One region of the Desulfitobacterium hafniense DCB-2 genome, then DNA from elsewhere that is predicted to be linked to it. Evidence: predicted binding sites of a transcription regulator. Region 1 holds the regulator's gene; each other region holds the start of a gene.
The links. The regulator LexA, encoded in region 1, represses DNA repair genes until DNA is damaged. The targets are predictions, from matches to a motif close to CNAACANNTGTTNG.

Region 1 (4,280 bases):
CAATAATGGCTAAATCTTTGGCAGTAGTATATTGATCTTCTGCCGGCATACCATCGGCTGTTTTAAACTGACTATCCTGACAACCGAGTTCAGCGGCATAACTATTCATGGCCTGAATAAACTGCTCCTTAGTGCCATAAGCTGCCACAGCTAAGGCATTGGCGGCGTCATTGGCACTGTATACATACATTGCCGTAAACAAGTCCTTGACAAGGATCTTATCCCCAGGCTTAAAGCCAAGAACAGAGCCTTCCACCTTAACTTCCTCTCCTAAGGTAATGAGCTCATCCGCTTGCAGCTTTTCATGAACAAGAAGCCCGGTTAAAAGTTTTACCGTGCTGGCAGGCGCCCGGTGTGTATCCCCGTTTTTCTCCAGAAGCCTCTCCCCTGTTTGTAAATTAAGCATAAGATAGCTGGAGTCTTCAGGAGGCGTAAATTGATTAGCATCCACTTGACTCTGGGATGTCTTGGTCAGGTTGAGGTTGCTCTTTCCGGCACCTTTGTCAAGAGATGCCCCTTTATCCGGGTTCTCTTGACCGTTTAAGAGATTAGAACTTAGAGTATGAAGGGTACTCGCTAAACCCGTTCGATCCAACAAACCTGGAAAAAAGGTTAAAACGATTGCCGCTGTCGCAATCATCGTTAAAAACGTAAGGAAAACTCTTTTCCTTGATTTTTTACTCATATCTTGCCTTCTTTATAAGATGATAAGATGTACTGGACAATATCGACCTCTCTATATAATAATGAATTTTAACCCTAAGGGCAAGACCATCATGAAATTACCAACCAATTGGCAATTTGGTTGGTAATAGGGTTGTTCTGCTTCTAACTCTGACTTTGCTGCCAGATATATAGGAACGGATAAGGATTCACCCACTCGCCATTAGGAAGTTCAATACCAAAGTGCAGATGATCCGGAGTTGTCAGAGCATCCCCCGTATGGCCCAATGTCCCCAAAAAATCCCCTTTCCTAACCTCTTGGCCTTCCCGGAGTTGAGGGTTTATAGCCTTTAGATGAGCATAGTAATAATAGTTGCCATCTTCTCCCCTAACCCCTACCCGTTCTCCGCCAAGGCGGTTCCAACCCAGCTTCTCAACTTTGCCGTTGCCAGCACTGATAATGGGAATGCCTTCTGCGCCAAAAATGTCCGTTCCCTCATGTCTGCGTGCTCCACCCTCCCGATCTGCCCCAAAGGTATCCATGTACCAGACCTGACCCATCACCGGAAAAGCAAAACGGCCCGGCTCATAAAAGGGATAAGTTAAAAGAATCTGCCGCCTCTCAAGGATTTGTCGAACAACATCTTCACTGATTTGGATTTCCTTGTTTTTCCAAACAATGTCTTGAAGCCCTATGCCCTGTTGGAGCTGTTGGATGAGGTAATGCTCTGCATCTATTTCAACGGTGCTTCGTACAGCTATTAAATCCGCCCAAGCCTCAGGAGAAATCCCCTCCCCTTCTTTCTGACATTGCAGCACAAGTTCAGCAGACAGATTCGTGAGATAAGGATAGATATCAGCAGAGATCTTGGGGGGCTTATGGATGCCCTTCCAGGCAACTGCGCTGATCAGAATGACCACAAGCAGCTTCAGGAACAAAGTCCAGTGCTTTTGTCTCGGTTTAAGGCCTTTGCGCGTCCTCATTCATCTCTCCCCTCTCTACAATGCATAATATGGGGGGAAAGGTCGGATTAGAAGTATAACTAAGGCTGATTCTTTAAGATCGGAGTATAAATCACTTGACCGGTTTGTATGGTAGTATCTGTGAGCTGATTGTATTCCATAATTTTAAGAACAAGCGTACGGGTATCGATTTGCAGGCCGGAGTTCTCAGCCAAGGACCAAAGAGTGTCCCCGGATTGAACGATTTGCGGCTGGAAAGCAAGGTCCTCTACCCTGCTGTTTGCCTGGCTCCAGTCCCAGAAGAACCAGCCCATACTGCCAAAGACCATGAGGAAAAGCAGCATATAAGAACACAGCTGCCTTTGCAGTTGTTTCATTCGATAATTCCGATAGCTTCTATAATGGCCTCTGTAGTTCCGGACGGAAGAAGAACAAGCACTCATATTAATCCCCCTCTATGTTCCTGTTAAAACTAAATAAATACGAACATAAGTTCTTGAAAACAGTATAAAGGAGACCAGGAAGATTCGTCAATACTTTTTCGAACATTTGTTTGCACAGAAGAATATTTAATGCTAAAATAGGTTTAGAACATATGAAAGGGGGAAATTGGGTGTATCCAGATTTATCACAGAGACAGACCGATATCTTGGAGTATATTAAACGGGTTATTCGAGAAAAGGGTTATCCCCCCTCTGTCCGCGAAATAGGCGACGCCGTTGGCTTGATGTCCAGTTCCACTGTTCACGGGCATTTGCAGACCATTGAGGAAAAGGGGTACATACGTCGCGATCCCACCAAACCTCGAGCCATTGAGATATTAGACAGTTCCAGTGATGCTAATGAGAAAAAGACTGTTTTTGTCCCCATCATTGGCAAAGTAACCGCCGGGCAGCCTATTTTAGCCCAGGAGAATATCGAAGATACGTTCCCGCTTCCTGTTGATGTGGTTAACTCAGACACAGTGTTCATGCTGAGAGTCAAAGGCGAAAGTATGATTGATGCGGGAATTATGGATGGGGATCTTATTTTAGTACGCCAGCAAAAAGTAGCCCGTAATGGCGAGATCGTCGTGGCCATGATTGATGAAGAAGCTACGGTAAAACGGTTCTACAAGGAAAAAACACTGATTCGCCTGCAACCTGAAAACCCTTATATGGAGCCTATCTACTCTCAGGATGTCACTATCTTGGGCAAAGTTATTGGGGTATTTCGTATTTTACACTGATTTATAAACTACAGGGACAGCAAAAGCAGACCTCCATTCCACACTGATGTGGGTGGATGTCTGCTTTTTTATTATGAAAGTACAATGACAGGCAGGATTTTTATGGTAGAATGGATCTATTAAATTTATATTTGTGCGGAGCGAACTTTGCAATGGCAGCAAGGGAACTGTGAGGTTAAGAAATCATGATAGACAAAAAAATCATCATACAATTTACGACGCTGACATTTTGCATAGCCTATCTTGTATCAGGCGCTTTGATTGCACTTGGGCAATTCGGATATTCGGTTCACAATTGGGTTCACTCGTTACAGCAATTTGGGATGAATATTCCTTTTGCAATCTATATTTTGTCGCCTGCTATTGCTTCATATATCGTTCTCAAGAAAAATAACAAAATAGCAGATTTTAAGGAATGGTTGAAAACTGTTTTTTACGCCAAAAATAACATCTCTCTCTATTTGTTCGTTGTTGCAGGGCTTGCACTCTATTTTTTGATACATATTGCAGTTTCAGGCCCCACGGCAATGGTGCTGCCATTTTATACGTTCTTCCTTTCCCTGCCTGGTAATCTTATTATCGGCGGCTTGGAGGAAGCTGGCTGGATGTACGTATTGCAGCCTGAGCTTGACAAAAAATATGGCTTTGTTCTATCTTCTCTTTTTGTTGGCATCATTTGGATTTTATGGCATATCCCTCTCTTCTTCATTCCGGGGACGAATCATGGCGAGGGCCTCATTAACTTTTGGATGTTTGCAGTTCAACTCATGGCCTTTCGGTTTTTCAACGGGGCAATCTACAAAATATCAGGAAAAGGCCGTGTGTTTATGTGCGTATTATTCCACACCATGTTCAATGCGGTATCTCCCCTCTTTGGCACCATGACGATGACTTGGGCGGGAACAATTGCCGCAAATACTGTGATTGTTCTTGTTTCAATGGTAACCGTTGTGATATACGACCAAAAGAGCAGGCGAATGGTATAAAAATAACCCTGAACTCCGCTGACTAAACGGCTTTCAGGGCTGTATACCGATATACTAACGGGATATTTTCCGGGAACGGCTGTCTCTAAAGCGTTGGAAGCCCAGTTCGATCAAGCGGGTGATCAATTCGGTGTAAGGGATGCCGCTAGCTTCCCAAAGCTTAGGGTACATGGAGATCTGAGTGAACCCCGGCATGGTATTGATTTCGTTGATGTAGATCTGACCGCCCTCCGTGACGAAGAAATCCACCCGGCTTAAGCCGCAGGCTTCGACGGCTTTGAAGGCGGCAACAGCCTTTTCCTGCAAACTCCTGACGACCTCGGGAGCCAAAGGAGCGGGAATCACCAGCTGAGAGCCGGTGTCGATGTACTTGGCTTCATAATCATAAAAATCCTTGGCGGGAAGAATCTCTCCCGGGATACTGGCTTGGGCATCCTCAT
Region 2 (4,280 bases), 410 kb from region 1:
CCAAATGGTCGATAAACTTGTTCTGCTATGTCCAGCCGGCGTTGGTCCGCAAAAAACTTCCTTTGCCTATGTGTCATTATTTCATATGTTGCTGTGGGGTGAAAAAGGCGTTGAGAGGCTGTTTCGTAAAGTGAATGGAGGGAAACCCATACCACAGGAAATCATGGATTATCAAAAATTGCTGGGGAATAACTTCAATTTCCGGCGGGAGCAAGTACCACTGTTTTCAGATGCCGAACTCACCCAATTGACCATACCCTCCATTTTATTCGTAGGACAAAAAGATGTCATGTTCCACTCACTGAAAACCGCGCAACGCTATCGAAACCTTGTGCCTGATGCAAAAGTCATCGTGCTCCGGGAAGCGGGTCATACCCTTATCGGTCTGGTGGATGACATATTGGAGTTTCTCCAGAACTAGATGAAGCATAGGAAAGTTCTTTCCCAGCACTATCACAAAGTTCTTATTGAAAGAAGTCGATTTCCGTAAAATGGATCGACTTCTTTTCAACTGTGCAGTAAAATAAATGTGATATAGATAGGAGGAAAAACAATGGCTGAGATCATCAAAGTTTATAAAGAACATTTGCCCTCATTGCGTTTCATTGGCAAATGTTACACCAATGCCGATAGAGTCGGTGGATTTGGTCACAAATGGGCAGAATGGTTTCAGAAGGGTTGGTTTGAAGCGCTTGGAAATCTGGGCGGGGCTCCGGATATTGAAAATGGTTACCTGGGCTTGATGCGCTGCGACAGCAGTAATTTTGAAAACACTTTCGAATACTGGATTGGCCTGTTTTTTTCCTCAGATACATCTGTTCCCAGCGGCTATGATTACATAGATTTGGACGATGGCCCCATCGGTGTATGCTGGATTAAAGGCAAAGAGGACGAGGGCGGCATCTATGGCATGCATGAGCAATGCGCTGTTAGATTCCAGGAAAGTGGTATGGGTAATTTTAAAAACGACCATGAAAACAGGGCTTATTTTTTCGAAAGATATAACTGCCCGCGATTTACCGAGAAGGATGAACAAGGCAATGTTATTTTGGACTACTGTGTCTACTTGGCAGATCTGTAATCTTTACTTTGATGGCTGCAAGGGAGAGATTGTTTGTGAGAATAAAGTGGCTTCTTATAACTATACTGTTATGCTCGCTTCTGCTGACGGGCTGTTCTAGCCAACCTCTGCAGGAACCCGAAAAATGGGCAATGGTCGAAGAGAAAGTCATGACGTTCTCAGACGGAGAGAGCGTCAACTTATGGAGAAGAGGCCCCTTTGGGCATGCTGCTTACAAACTTTCGGATGAAACGACACTATTGCTCGTTCAGGACCCAGCCGGCCCGGCTAATGTTTATGTAGGTGGAGTGGAGAGTTTGAATGATTTGAGCGAACCTGCCCAGAGAGCTGTTGCTGCATTTTATGAGGAGCAGGGCTTGCTCTACAACGTCCCATCTGAACTGGAAAAGGCCTATGCAGATTATCTGGCCTGCCAAGACAAGGGAACGTTATTCCACGAGCATTACATCAGTCAGGATATAGTTCCCACCGCTTCTAACGATAGCATAATATGCTTTCTTACATCGGTCATCCTTCCTGTTAATGGACAAATGGCACAGGAAGTTCATTTAGGTGCGGTGTTCAGCCGAGAAACGGGAGAGGTGTTAAATAACTGGGAATTGTTCTCTTTACCGGAGGACGAAGCGCGGCAACGGCTTTTAGATATATTTAATGTTGCGGATTCCGCTTTGCGGACTGAAATGCAGGCCGCATTGAAACCGGAATACATTATTTTGTTCCCCGACAATTTGGATGTTACATTTCCAAGAGGAACTCTGCCAAGCCAAGCATACAGCTATAGTATTGGGTTAGGCTACGATGAACTCCAAGGAGTGATTCAGAGTTGGGCAATTCCTAATTCGGATGGAATATGAGCTGATGAGTATCATTCTTCCGGAATCTATTTTGACCAACCCCCTTTGTTATTTTCTTCTAAATAAAGGATTGACAGGCTTCACGTGCAAAAGTATAATGGAAATCGAACAAATGTTTGTTTTTTGTGATGAAAAATTTAAAAGTATTCGCTGAGGAGGAAACGAGATGGCCGGTAACGATAAATTAAAAGCCCTGGATATGGCTTTAAGTCAGATTGAAAAGCAATTTGGAAAAGGGTCGATTATGAGATTGGGGGAGGCTTCTGCCAAAATGGCGGTGGAAGTGATTCCGACGGGCTGTCTGGCCATTGATATAGCCCTTGGGGTGGGTGGAGTGCCCAGGGGGCGTGTTATAGAAATCTATGGACCTGAGTCTTCCGGTAAGACCACCGTTGCATTGCATATTGCGGCAGAAGCCCAGAAGCTGGGCGGCGTTGCTGCTTTTATCGATGCGGAGCATGCTCTTGACCCGGTCTATGCCAAGGCCTTAGGGGTCAACATCGACAATCTTCTGGTATCCCAGCCGGATACAGGGGAGCAGGCTCTGGAGATTTGCGAAGCTTTAGTGCGCAGTGGGGCTATCGACGTCATTATCATTGACTCTGTGGCAGCTCTTGTTCCCCGGGCAGAGATTGAAGGAGAAATGGGAGATTCCCATGTGGGTTTACATGCCCGCTTAATGTCTCAAGCCTTGAGAAAATTGACCGGTGCCATCAGTAAGAGCAATACCTGCGTTATCTTTATCAACCAAATTCGGGAAAAAGTGGGAATTATGTTTGGTAATCCAGAGACCACAACCGGCGGACGGGCTTTGAAGTTCTATGCCTCCGTCCGTTTGGAAGTACGCCGTGCGGATACCCTGAAGCAAGGTCAGGATATGATTGGCAACCGTACCAAAGTCAAGGTTGTTAAGAATAAGGTGGCTCCGCCCTTTAAACAAGCCGAATTTGACATTATGTACGGAGAAGGTATTTCCCGTGAAGGCAGCATGGTGGATGTGGGTGCGGAGTTGGATATCATTAATAAGTCCGGGGCTTGGTACTCTTATAAAGGTGAGCGCTTAGGTCAGGGAAGAGAGAATGTCAAGGAGTTTCTGAAGAAGAATCCTGAGATTGCCGCCGAAATCGAACAAGGGATCCGGGCCAGCATTGCTAACGTAAGCGCTCCGGTTGCAGATGATGTCCAAGAGGAGCCGGAAGACATCTAAGATGAAGGGTGTGTTGGATGTCGCCTTAACCTATTTATCGAGAAGAATGCTGACACGCTGCGAACTCAGCCAACGGCTGGCGAGGAAGGGCTTTCCAAGTCATGAGATCGAAGCTGCCATAGAGCGGCTTTTAGAATGGGGCTATCTCAGCGATCAGGAATATGCCCGTGCTTATTGTCTCAGCAAGCAAACGAATTACTCCCAGAAGAGGATTAACTATGATTTGAAGGGCCGGGGGATCGAAGAGGGTATCATAGAGCAGGCTTTGCGGGAAACCTATTTACCGGGCCAGGAAGCGGAGCTTTGCCGAAAACATGCGCAAAAGCTTTGGGTTGAGGAATCCCGGCGCTGGGAGAATACTTACCGGCATAAAAAGAGTTATGAGAAAATCCCCCGGGAACTTATGCTAAGACAGAAAGTCGGGCAAAAGCTTATGCAAAAAGGCTACCCTCAGGAAATGGTTTTTGAGATCCTTGAAGGGATAGCGAAGGAGTAACAGGAAGGCGAGTCCTTCCTGTTTTCCTTATAGTTTCTTAGAATACTTGTATTATACATCTATATTGCAGGTGGTTCTTGACAAATTTTTCAAAAGATATTACACTAAAAAGAGCCTGTTTCTTTTAAAGTCAGACCTTTAAGGTTTTCTTATAGATTGCATCGTAGTTAGTATTATATATGGAGGTATCGGACTAGCGGCGTGTAGGTTTGTAGGAAAAAGGGGCAATGTATTTTGCCTTTAATTAAAGGTTTCTTTTAAAGAACTGGCATGGTCCCAGTTTTTTTGTTTTTATAGGGAGAACTAGGAGAATGATAACCAAATAAGTATGTGTTTAGGAGGTGAAAACTACTTGGAACTAACTGAATTAATCTTTATTGTTGTAGCAGTCGTGGTATCCCTTTTTGTGGGTGGTTTTATAGGTTGGCTTATTCGTAAGAGTGCCGCGGAAAAGCTCATCGGCTCAGCTGAAGAAGAGGCAAAACGGGTCATCGACAATGCTCAGGGTGCCGCTGAGGCTAAACGCCGTGAAGCTGTCATTGCCGCTAAAGAAGAAGTCATGCATATCCGCAATGAAGTGGAAAAAGAATCACGGGAACGCCGCAACGAGATTCAGCGGATGGAGAGACGGGTTATTCAAAA
Region 3 (4,280 bases), 2.1 Mb from region 1:
TGGAAACGTCCTGTTTCCAACCCGACTCTGCTGCAGTCTTTTCACGAAGATTGCTTACCTGCTCGCTTAAATCCGTTCTCTGCTGTAAATCAAAATCCTTGGGCAGTTTCTGAGGATCCCTTAAGAATAGCTCTGAAGAAAGGGAATACCCCTTGGTTCAAGGACGAAGCTCTCTAAGCTTTTAGGCAGCATTACTGCTTTTAAGAATGACCATAACATCGATACACCAAAAAATACTCCAAGCACTTTAAGATGTTGCCCAAGGATTTTGCGTTACAATAGTGAAGCGACTTCAAAGCGAGCAGGATGCCAAACTTCGCGAAAAGCTAGCAGCGGAAACGGGTTGGGAGCAGGAGCGACTTAGCCGGGGACCCGTTGGAGCGGAGAGCTTGAGCGTTAGTTTGGCACCGCGCAGCTTTCCGAGCGAACGGTGTAACGCAAAATCCTGAAGAGAATTCTTTTGTTCATCTTAGAAAGGGAACTACCCGCCCCTCTTCCTGGGCCCACTCTTACGCCCTGCCGGAGCCGCCGCCTCTCGCTTGCGGGCACGGCCCTGGGTGGGCCGCTTATACTTATTCTCTTCCCCTTTAAGCTCGATCATCGCATCCCGGATCTCCGCTGCCCGTTCAAAGTCCATATCTTTAGCGGCTAAGCGCATCTCCTGTTCCAGACTTTTGAGCAGCTCAGCCAATTCCTCGGCCGGCATTTTTGATCCATAGGCTGCTTTCTTTTCCGCCACCTTAGTGGCTTCCGGGATTTCGTAGATTTTCTTGCGAATGGTCTGAGGGGTAATCCCATGCTTTTCATTATAGGCTTCCTGGATGGCCCGGCGGCGGTTGGTTTCGCCGATGGCCACTTCCATGGAGCGGGTCATTTGGTCCGCATACATGATGACTTTTCCCTGGGCATTCCGGGCGGCGCGGCCAATGGTCTGAATCAGGGAGCGCTCGGCACGGAGAAAACCCTCTTTGTCCGCATCGAGAATAGCCACCAGGGAAACCTCGGGAAGGTCCAAGCCCTCCCGGAGCAGATTGATGCCCACGATGACATCGATATCTCCCAAACGCAATTCCCGCAGGATCTCCACCCGCTCCAGGGTTGTAATATCGGAGTGGAGGTATTTAACGGCCATATTGAGATTTTTCAGGTAATCCGTTAAATCCTCTGCCATCTTTTTGGTCAGGGTAGTGACGAGCACCCGCTCATCCCGGGCAATCCTTTGGTTGATTTCCCCGATCAGATCATCGATCTGGCCCTTGGTGGGCCGGACCGAAATCTCCGGATCCAAAAGCCCGGTAGGGCGAATAATTTGCTCCACAATCTGGGGGCAATGTTCCAGCTCATAAGGCCCGGGAGTAGCACTGATATAAACCCGCTGAGGGACCAGCGTTTCAAATTCAGCAAACTTTAAGGGGCGGTTATCCAAAGCAGAGGGCAGCCGGAATCCGTAGTCTACCAGAGTGGTTTTACGGGAACGGTCCCCTTCATACATACCCCGGACCTGAGGCAGCGTGACATGGGATTCGTCAATCATCATCAGGTAATCTTCCGGGAAAAAGTGCAAAAGGGTATAAGGAGTTTCTCCGGCCTCCCGGAAGGTTAAATGGCGGGAATAGTTTTCAACGCCATTGCAAAATCCCATTTCCCTCAGCATCTCCAGATCATAGCGGGTTCTCTGCTCTAAACGCTGAGCTTCCAAAAGTTTGTCTTCATCCTTAAACCGTCTGAGCTGCTCTTCCAATTCCTTTTCAATATTCTCAGCAGCTACCAATACTTTATCCCGTGCCGTGACATAGTGAGAATTCGGGAAAATGGAGACATGCCGGCGTTCTCCCAAAATTTCACCGGTAAGGACATTGATCTCGTAAATATGTTCGATTTCATCCCCGAACATTTCGATCCGAACAGCATGCTCACTGGAGCCGGCGGGATGGACTTCCACCACATCTCCCCGGACACGGAAAGTTCCCCGTTCAAAAGCCAGATCATTGCGATCGTACTGAATGGAGATGAGCTTTTTGAGAATGTCATTGCGGTCAATTTCCTGCCCCTGCCGCAGGGAAACCATCAAATCCCGGTATTCCTCAGGGGAACCCAAGCCATAGATGCAGGACACACTGGCCACCACAATCACATCACGCCGTTCGAACAAGGCCGCCGTAGCGGAGTGGCGCATTTTATCGATCTCATCATTGATCGAAGAATCCTTTTCTATATAGGTATCGCTGGAAGGAACATAAGCTTCCGGCTGATAATAATCATAATAACTGACGAAATATTCCACTGCATTTTCCGGGAAGAATTCCTTGAACTCAGTGTAAAGCTGAGCCGCTAAGGTCTTATTATGGGCGAGAATCAGAGTGGGCCGTTGAACTTTTTCGATGATGTTGGCCATGGTAAAGGTTTTTCCTGAACCTGTCACCCCCAGCAGGGTTTGATGACGTCTGCCGGAATGGATACTTTCGACCAGAGCATCAATGGCCTGAGGCTGATCCCCGGAGGGTTTGTAGGGAGCGCGTAAACGGAACTCCATGGGGTGCTCCAATCTCCTTTCTCTTCTAAAATCCTGGTTTATATTCTGCTTGTTCCAGTCTTCAAATCATTCTAAGCAAGATTATACCACTTCTTGCTTAGAAACAAAACAAAAAAGCCGAACATATTTTCGGCTTTTCGCTGTTTTTTACTGGTAATTTTAAGAAGTATCTTTCTCTATTCCCCCTGTTTCGCTTGTTCTGAGCTATTCCCTCCTTGCTTATCCTGTCTATCCCCCTGCTGTCCTTGTTCTCCTTGTTGTTGCTGTTGCTGCTGTTGTTGTTGCTGTTCTTTCAGGAGCATTTCCGGAGGAATGGTACGGACTTGATCATTGGCATTTTTCTCTGTTCCCAAAACATTGCCCTTTTCATCCAGATATTCGCGGAGAATTTCTGTATGAACTTTTTCAGTCACTTTGCTTACCCCTTCGGGCATAACTCCCTGCCCGCCGCTCTGCCCCTGGGCTGAAGAAGAGCCTTCCTGGCCCTGTTCTTTGGACTCTGCATCTTTCCCTTCGCCGCTCTGTTCTTTTCCACTATCTTCATTACTGCTTTTTTCTGTACTTTTTTGCTTCCCTTGACTTTCCGAGCCCTTCGTCTGAGACTCCGATTTTTTCCTTTCCAGCTCTTTTTGAGCTTCGGCTGCTTTAGCATAGCTTTTCTGAATAAGGGCGAGATTTTCTGTCGTCACCGTTTTAACCGGAATGATCTTCGCCGCCACTTCACCTTGATCGCCGGTAATGGATTGTGTTATATCTACGGATTGCTTATCCATTAATTTTTGCGCCCATTGAAAGGCATTAACACCTTGAACATAGGGTGATGTATCAATATCTGCGATCTGACTGCCTGAAGCAATCCTTTGCAAGGATTTGGAATTAGCCTGTCCTCCCATAAGCTGAACTTTATCGGTAAGCTGCATGGATCTGAGCAGTTCATAAGCCAGGGCAAGGAGCTTCTCATTCTTAGCGCAGATGGCCTTCACTTGGCCGGGGTTCTTCTGCAAATGTTCCATAAGGCTTTGCATGGCTATGGTTTCCGATTCCGGAGGATTGGTAATGCTATGTACCGTTATCTTGGGGTTTTTACCCAGCTCTTGCTTAAAGGCCGCCATATTCATTTGAGCGACGGCATCTTCTGCTTCCCCCTGCAGGTAGACGACCTGCCCTTCAGTAACCTTTCCCTGGATTTGCTGGGCCATTAGCCTGCCTGTTTGATCCGGATCAGGCAGGATGACCCCTTTGGCTTTCACTCCGGGCGGCAGCCCGTTTAACGCCAGAATAGGTATATCTCCCTTTTCCGCTTCCTTTAAAAAGGACTGCTCCCCAGCTTGAACAATGAGAACCTTGGCATCCTTAAGGGCGTTGGCATCCCCTTGTTCTTTTGACGTCAAAACCTTAACTTCCAATTCTTCTTTTTCAGCCAACTCCTGGATGCCGAGCAGAAACATATCTTTATTGGGATCCTCCTGGTTCAAAGCCACCGCTATTATTTTTTTCTCTTCTTGCTGAGAGGATTTACTCGAGGTTTTCTCCTTGCTCCCCATTAAGCCGCCCAAAAGAGATTGCATGTTGCAGCCGGTTAAGGCCATACTTAGAAGTAACACGATGATCAAGGAAAGCACTTTTTTCATGGAACACGCTCCTTTCCAGGGTCGATCCACTTTATGAACACCTTGTGTTTCACACTATAAAGAAAACCCGACTTCGCCGATCCTTAAACACATACCCGCAAATGAGGCGAAGTCGC

Region 2: a site for LexA is predicted at 2,041-2,054, ahead of recA (recombinase RecA). Genes of this name have one in related genera too.
Region 3: a site for LexA is predicted at 2,652-2,665, ahead of uvrB (excinuclease ABC subunit UvrB). Genes of this name have one in related genera too.

Annotation. Positions count from the first base shown of each region.
Region 1 is NC_011830.1:2,914,195-2,918,474, forward strand. Features, by position in the region: gene DHAF_RS13605 (D-alanyl-D-alanine carboxypeptidase family protein) at 1-685, opposite strand, end outside; gene DHAF_RS13610 (M23 family metallopeptidase) at 829-1,647, opposite strand; gene DHAF_RS13615 (LysM peptidoglycan-binding domain-containing protein) at 1,707-2,069, opposite strand; gene lexA (transcriptional repressor LexA) at 2,240-2,854, shown strand; gene DHAF_RS13625 (CPBP family intramembrane glutamic endopeptidase) at 3,040-3,840, shown strand; gene DHAF_RS13630 (D-alanine--D-alanine ligase) at 3,895-4,280, opposite strand, start outside.
Region 2 is NC_011830.1:3,320,547-3,324,826, reverse strand. Features, by position in the region: gene DHAF_RS15500 (alpha/beta fold hydrolase) at 1-421, shown strand, start outside; gene DHAF_RS15495 (hypothetical protein) at 554-1,081, shown strand; gene DHAF_RS15490 (hypothetical protein) at 1,117-1,935, shown strand; gene recA (recombinase RecA) at 2,102-3,142, shown strand; gene DHAF_RS15480 (regulatory protein RecX) at 3,144-3,638, shown strand; gene rny (ribonuclease Y) at 3,967-4,280, shown strand, end outside.
Region 3 is NC_011830.1:5,056,368-5,060,647, forward strand. Features, by position in the region: gene uvrB (excinuclease ABC subunit UvrB) at 482-2,533, opposite strand; gene DHAF_RS23610 (sugar ABC transporter substrate-binding protein) at 2,710-4,164, opposite strand.